Regions from separate parts of the Devosia litorisediminis genome, predicted to be linked through region 1. Evidence: predicted binding sites of a transcription regulator. Region 1 holds the regulator's gene; the other holds the start of a gene.
The links. Region 1 encodes PhoB, which activates phosphate uptake and scavenging genes when phosphate is short. Its sites were predicted from a motif close to TGTCATNNANCTGTCAT; they were not measured.

Region 1 (3,410 bases):
CGCGCAGCGATCTGGCGGGCGCGGTAACGCTGAATGCCATGGGTTTCAATATGATGCGCAGCATCGGCCCGGCGGTGGGCGGGCTGATCGTGGCGCTGGCGGGGGCGGCGGCGGCGTTCGCACTCAATGCCGTGACCTATGTGCCGCTGATCTTCTCGTTGCTGCGCTGGAAGCCGGAGCGGCCGCCGAACCGGTTGCCGCGCGAGGATTTCGGTAGCGCCATTCTGGCAGGCATTCGTTACGTGTCGCTGTCGCCCAACTTAACCACAGTGCTGTTTCGCAGCTTTTTGTTTGGTCTGTCTGCCATCGTCGTGCTGGCGCTGCTGCCATCAGTGGCGGACGAATATGTCGGCGGCGGTGCGCTGGTCTATGGCACGCTGCTGGGCAGTTTCGGGGTAGGGGCGATTGGGGGGGCGTTCATCAATGGCCGGGTGCGCGAGCGCTATAGCAATGAGTGGATCGTGCGGTTTGCCTGTGTCGGCTTCGCGTTGAGTTGCGTGGGGCTTGGGTTCAGCCGTGATGTATTTCTCAGCCATATCGTGCTGCTGCCAGCGGGTGCCTGCTGGGTGCTGACGATGAGCCTGTTCAATGTATCGATACAGCTGTCATCGCCGCGCTGGGTGGTTGGGCGTGCCCTGTCGCTGTATCAGACGGCAACATTTGGCGGCATGGCAATGGGCAGCTGGCTGTGGGGCATCAACGCTGATGCGGTGGGGTTGGACTGGTCACTGGCGACGGCGGCGCTGGTTCTACTGGTCTGCGCGCTGGTGGGGTTCAGGCTGCCGCTGCCACAGTTTGAATCGCGCGACCTCAATCCGCTCAACACCTTTAACGAGCCGGTGCTGCGGCTGGATCTGACGCCACGCAGCGGGCCAATCATGGTGATGGTGGATTATCGTATAGCCCAAGAGGACATCCCGCAGTTTCTGGCGCTGATGACCGAGCGGCGCAAGGTGCGGTTGCGGGACGGGGCGCGGCAATGGGCGCTACTGCGTGATCTCGAGTTGCCCGATCTTTGGGTCGAGAGTTACCACGTGCCGACCTGGGTAGATTATGTGCGGCACAATCTGCGGCGCACCAAGGCGGATGCGGAGAACTTTCAAGCACTGCGGACTTTGCATCAGGGCGATGCGCCGCCGCGCGTGCACCGGATGATCGAGCGGCAGACGGTGCCACTGGATGACGAGACGCCGTTGCGGGGCACGCCGGAAGTCTAGGAATCTAGGCAACAAATCGACACCCCTCGGGTTTGACCTGAGGGGATCGTGCTTGCGGGCAAAGGGATAGTGTAGAGCCCTCGGGTCAGGCCCGAGGGCGACGCGCAGTGGCTGGCTGCCTGCTTCAAGCGACCTGGGCGAAGCGTTCGTCGAAGGCGTAGCCGGCCCCGCGCACGGTGCGGATGGGGTCGGTTTCGCGGCCACGATTGATGGCGCGGCGGAGGCGGCCGATATGGACGTCCACGGTGCGTTCATCGACATAGACGTCGTTGCCCCAGACGCCGTCGAGCAATTGCTCGCGTGAATAGACCCGGCCGGGATGGCGCATCAGATATTCAAGCAGGCGGTATTCGGTGGGCCCCAGATGCACGTCGCGCGCGGCGCGGCGGACACGATGGGTGGTGCGGTCGAGTTCGAGATCGCCAACCTTGAGGGCGGCCGTGACCAGATTAGGGTTGGCGCGGCGCAGCAGGGCATGGATGCGGGCGACCAGTTCGGGGACCGAGAAGGGTTTGACCACGTAGTCATCGGCGCCGGTGGCCAGACCGCGGACGCGCTCTTCTTCCTCACCGCGGGCGGTGAGCATGATGATCGGGACGCGGGCGGTTTCCTCACGGGCGCGCAGGCGGCGGCACAGCTCGATGCCTGAGATTTCGGGCAGCATCCAATCGAGCAGGATCAAATCGGGCAGCTTGTCCTGAATGGCGTGGGTGGCTTCGTCACCGGTTTCAGCGGTGACGACGCGAAAGCCTTCGGCCTCAAGATTGTAGCGCAGCAGGATGGCGATATCGCCTTCGTCTTCGACTACGAGGATGGTGGCGGGCATTGCTTGCTCCGGTCGTTCTTGCACCACGCCTGGGTGCGAGTGGCTCCACCCTTCAGCCTCCCCCATCAAGGGGAGGTGCAGTGCGGTGGATATATCTGGATCAGGCCTTGATCTGGGTGCGCTGCAGTTCCTCGACATCGCTCGAGAGCTGCTTGCCGGTCTGCAGGTAATAGGCACGTTCAGCAATATTGGTGGCGTGGTCGCCGATGCGTTCCAGGCTCTTGGCGCAGAACAGCAGATGGGTGCAGGGCGTGATGTTGCGTGGATCTTCCATCATGTAGGTGAGCAGTTCGCGGAACAGCGAGGTGTACATGGCGTCCACCTCGTCATCGCGGTTGCACACCTGAATGGCGCCTTCGGCATCGCGGCTGGAGTAGGCGTCCAGCGATTCCTTGATCTGGCGCAGCACCAGTGCGGTCATGTTGCGCACGCCATTGTAGAAGGTGGGCTGCAGGTTCAGCCCCTCGATCTTGAGCGAGCGGCGGGCAAGCTGCTTGGCCATGTCGCCGACGCGTTCAAGATCGGAAGCAACGTGAATGGCCGTGATGATGGAGCGCAGATCGGACGCCATGGGCTGGCGGCGGGCGATCATGGAAACGGCCATATCGTCGATCTTGCGCTGCATGTCGTCAATGCGCTGATCGGCGATGATGGTCAGATCGGCCAGTTCGCGATCGAGCTTGAGCAGGGCCTTGGTGCCGTTTTCGATGGCGACTTCGACCTGGCCACCCATCTCGGCGATGGTCTGGGCGAGGGCGACAAGTTCGTCATTGTAGGAAGAGACGATATGTTCGGGGGCCATGGTGTTCCTCTGGACCTGTGACGTGGCGCGACCGGCCCGCAAAAACCGGACGCCAGAGCGGGTGGGGCGCCGGACTAGCCGATGCGGCCCATGATGTAGTCCTGGGTCTGTTTGTGGACCGGGTTGGTGAAGATGTCTTCGGTGACGCCTTCCTCAATCAGGTTGCCCAGGTGGAAGAAAGCCGTGCGCTGGCTGACGCGGGCGGCCTGCTGCATGGAGTGGGTGACGATCACAATGGTGTAGTTTTCACGCAATTCATCGATCAGCTCTTCGATGATGGCGGTGGCGATGGGATCAAGTGCCGAGCAGGGCTCGTCCATCAGGATCACTTCAGGGCCAACCGCAATGGCGCGGGCGATGCACAGGCGCTGCTGCTGACCACCGGACAGGCCGGTGCCTGGCTCATTGAGGCGATCCTTGACCTCTTCGAACAGGCCCGCCTTGCGCAGGGACGACACCACGATTTCATCAAGGTCGGTCTTGGATTTGGCGATGCCGTGGATCTTGGGACCGTAGGCGACGTTCTCATAAATCGATTTGGGGAACGGGTTGGGCTTCTGGAAAA
Region 2 (3,410 bases), on a different contig from region 1:
ATGCATCGGTCTATCGCCCGCGCCCGGCCTATCGCTTCACCTGCGAGAACTCGGTCTATTGCGCCCCCGATGCCACCGGCAAGGGATTGGGCACCTTGCTGATGAACGAAATCATCACGCAGTCGCGCAGCTTTGGCTTCAAGCAGATGATTGCCGTGATCACAGCCGAAGGCACCGGCTCGATCAAGCTGCATGACAAACTCGGTTTCCGCCATATCGGTCGACACCAAGCGCTCGGCTACAAGTTCGACCGCTGGCTCGATATCGTCCACATGCAGCTCACGCTTTAGCGGATGAGTCTGTCCGCAAGGTTCAGCGCACGAGCCGTTTGCGCATCGGAAAACCGTTGACCACCCGGCCCGTGGCCTGTGGGCCCTCAGCGAGCCAACCCGCTTTCTCGTAGAAGCGCCGTGCCGTTTGCGTGGCTTCCAGACGACCTTCGTGAAAACCCAAAGTCACCAGCTCGGTTTCCAGCTGCGCAAGCAGGGCCTTGCTGATCCCCGCAAAGCGCGCCTCGGGCGCAACATAGTTCAGCGTGACTTCGCCACTTCGATTGACAGCACCCACGGCAACCACTGTGCCATCCCGTTCTGCGACGCGCAGCAAGACTTCTGTATTGCTCAACATGGCAGCGACCCCCGGCACACTCTTATTGCGCGTCCACGCTGCCAGACTGGTAGCATCATTGTTGTGGTCTGCGGCACATAGCTGGGTGATCGACGCAATCAGAACGCGACTGATTTGGGGGGTGTCCTTGGTCTCGGCCGGTCGGATCCGGACGCTCAACCCACGACCACAAGATCGGGATCCAGCACCCGCAGCACCAGCGCCAGATCGTGCCCGCGCTTGAGAATGCGGCCTTGCTGGTTGGTGACGGTGTACTGACCCTGCCTGTTGCGCATGCGCGGGGTTTTTTCGACGATAAACAGAGGGCGCTCGGACACGCGCGCATAGATCGAGAACACGGCACGTTCGCGCAGAAAGTCCATGGCATAGTCGCGCCACTCACCCTGCCCGACCTTGCGGCCATAGACCGACAGGATCAACGCCAGTTCCTTGCGGTCAAACGCGACGATGGCAGGGATCTTGCCGTTATTGGCAGTTGCAGCAGGCTCGCTGGAATGGACCAGCGAGAGCGATGCAGTCTTGTCGTTCGGTCTGCGGCTCTGCACCGGTCCGAATTCTCCCTGTCAACCAATTGTCATGATCGCGGCATTTGCACCGCGATGCAAGACCCCGCAAGGTTCGGCAGAAAACCCCAATCCGGTCACAATTTGTCCCTGAACCCGCCCGATTGAAGGATCAGCATTCAACCATTGCCTCCAGGGGCTGGCGCCCGGGCCGACTGAGCCCCCAAACCTTGAAGCCTGAGCGCCAGCCCACCCCAAATAGATTTGACCTGCCAATACTCACCCCGCCCTTTCCCCCAAGGGCGGGGTTTTCTGTTTGAAGTAGGTGTCTGGCCTAGCGCTCGAAGGCCGCCGCACCCAGAATAGGGCCGGGCAGGCCATCATTCTCCTGCTGCACGATCACCGCAATGCCGGTGCTCCTGTCGGCCAGAACTTCGGGAATGGGCAGCTTGAGATTGGCACCCGTGGCGCATTCCCACATCCCCAGAACCTGCCGGCCGGTCACCACCTGGGTATAGACCACCGATTTGCCGGCATTGTTGCCGCGCTCAATATCAACATCGGCCCGATCGACATAGGTCACCAGCCACACCACCGCATCCTTGAGCGACATATCGGCGGGGATGGCAATCTTGAGCATGTCACCATGCTCGGTGACAGTGATGGGTAGCGGCAGGCTGGCTCGATCAATCGCCCCATGCACTTCGCCGCGACGCGACCCGACGACACCCTTGGTGCCATTGACCACCATTTGCGGTGTGTAGATGCGCGAGGAACCCCAGCTTTCCGCATAGGCGCGCTGACGGTCAGAATACTCGGCCTGCCCGAAGGTGTCCTTCCAGCCCACATAGTCCCAATAGTCGACATGGTAGGCCAGCGCCACCACATCGGGTTGCTCGGCCAGGCTCGTCAGCAAGGCGTCAGCAGGCGGGCATGACGAGCACCCCTGGCTGGTGAACAGCTCCACCACCGCCTTGGGGTTCATACGCACTTCGGCACTGGCCGGCTGGACCAGGGCACACAGGATAACGCCACCCAGAAGGGCGGAAAGCCGACTGACAGATTTCATGGCGTTACTTGTAGGCCGCCCGCGCCATTCCCCGCCAGTCAAAAGAGGGTGAGACGGTTAAATCGGCCGGTGCCTCCAAACAAAAAATGGCGGCCCACCGGGGGCCGCCATCTCCATTCCAGAACCGGGCCCGCTTATGCGGCAACCAGGCTGCGCAGCACGTAATGCAGAATGCCACCGTTCTTGTAGTATTCCAGCTCATTGGCCGTATCGATGCGGCAGCGTGTTTCCACGCTGGTCACCGAGCCATCGGCCTTGGTGATCTTGACGGTCACCATGGCGCGTGGCGCGATTTCCGTCACGCCTTCGATATCGATCGTTTCGCTGCCATCAAGACCCAGGCTCTGCCAGCTTTCACCATCCTTGAACTGCAGCGGAATCACGCCCATGCCAACCAGATTGGAGCGGTGAATGCGCTCGAACGACTGGGCAATCACGGCGCGAACGCCCAGTAGATTGGTGCCCTTGGCGGCCCAGTCACGGCTCGAACCCGTGCCATATTCCTTGCCCGCAAACACCACCAGTGGCGTACCGGCGGCCTGATAGGCCATGGCCGCATCATAGATCGCCATCTGGCTGCCATCGGGGCCCTTGGTGTAACCACCTTCAACGCCATCCAGCATCTGGTTCTTGATGCGGATATTGGCAAAGGTGCCGCGCATCATCACTTCATGATTGCCGCGACGGGCGCCATAGGAGTTGAAGTCACGCGGCGCGACCTGATGGGATTCCAGGTACTTGCCCGCTGGCGTGGTCGACTTGAACGACCCCGCTGGCGAGATGTGGTCGGTGGTGATCGAATCCAGGAACAGCGCCAGAACCTTGGCCTTGGCGACATTGGTGATGGGCTTAGGCTCCATCGTCATGCCCTCAAAATAGGGAGGGTTCTGCACATAGGTCGAACCGGAGTTCCACTTATAGGTCTCGCCGCCATCGACGGCGATGCCCTGCCAGTTCTCGTCACCCTTGAACACGTCCGAATAACGGCCCTGGAACATCTCCTTGGTGACGTTCTCGCGCACGATCTCGGCGACCTCGTGATTGGAGGGCCAGATGTCCTTGAGATAGACCGGCTTGCCATCCTTGGAGGTGCCGATCGGATCCTTGGTGATGTCGATATTCATTGACCCGGCAATGGCATAGGCCACCACCAGCGGCGGCGAAGCGAGATAGTTCGCCTTCACGTCCGGGTTCACACGGCCTTCAAAGTT

Region 2: a site for PhoB is predicted at 1,189-1,205, ahead of KD146_RS16635 (DUF2794 domain-containing protein). Genes of this name have one in related genera too.

Annotation. Positions count from the first base shown of each region.
Region 1 covers NZ_JAGXTP010000001.1:579,720-583,129, forward strand. The annotation lists gene KD146_RS02770 (MFS transporter) at 1-1,217, shown strand, start outside; gene phoB (phosphate regulon transcriptional regulator PhoB) at 1,342-2,043, opposite strand; gene phoU (phosphate signaling complex protein PhoU) at 2,144-2,845, opposite strand; gene pstB (phosphate ABC transporter ATP-binding protein PstB) at 2,920-3,410, opposite strand, start outside.
Region 2 covers NZ_JAGXTP010000003.1:330,816-334,225, forward strand. The annotation lists gene KD146_RS16625 (GNAT family N-acetyltransferase) at 1-290, shown strand, start outside; gene KD146_RS16630 (GNAT family N-acetyltransferase) at 313-627, opposite strand; gene KD146_RS16635 (DUF2794 domain-containing protein) at 783-1,172, opposite strand; gene KD146_RS16640 (DUF1223 domain-containing protein) at 1,465-2,199, opposite strand; gene acnA (aconitate hydratase AcnA) at 2,334-3,410, opposite strand, start outside.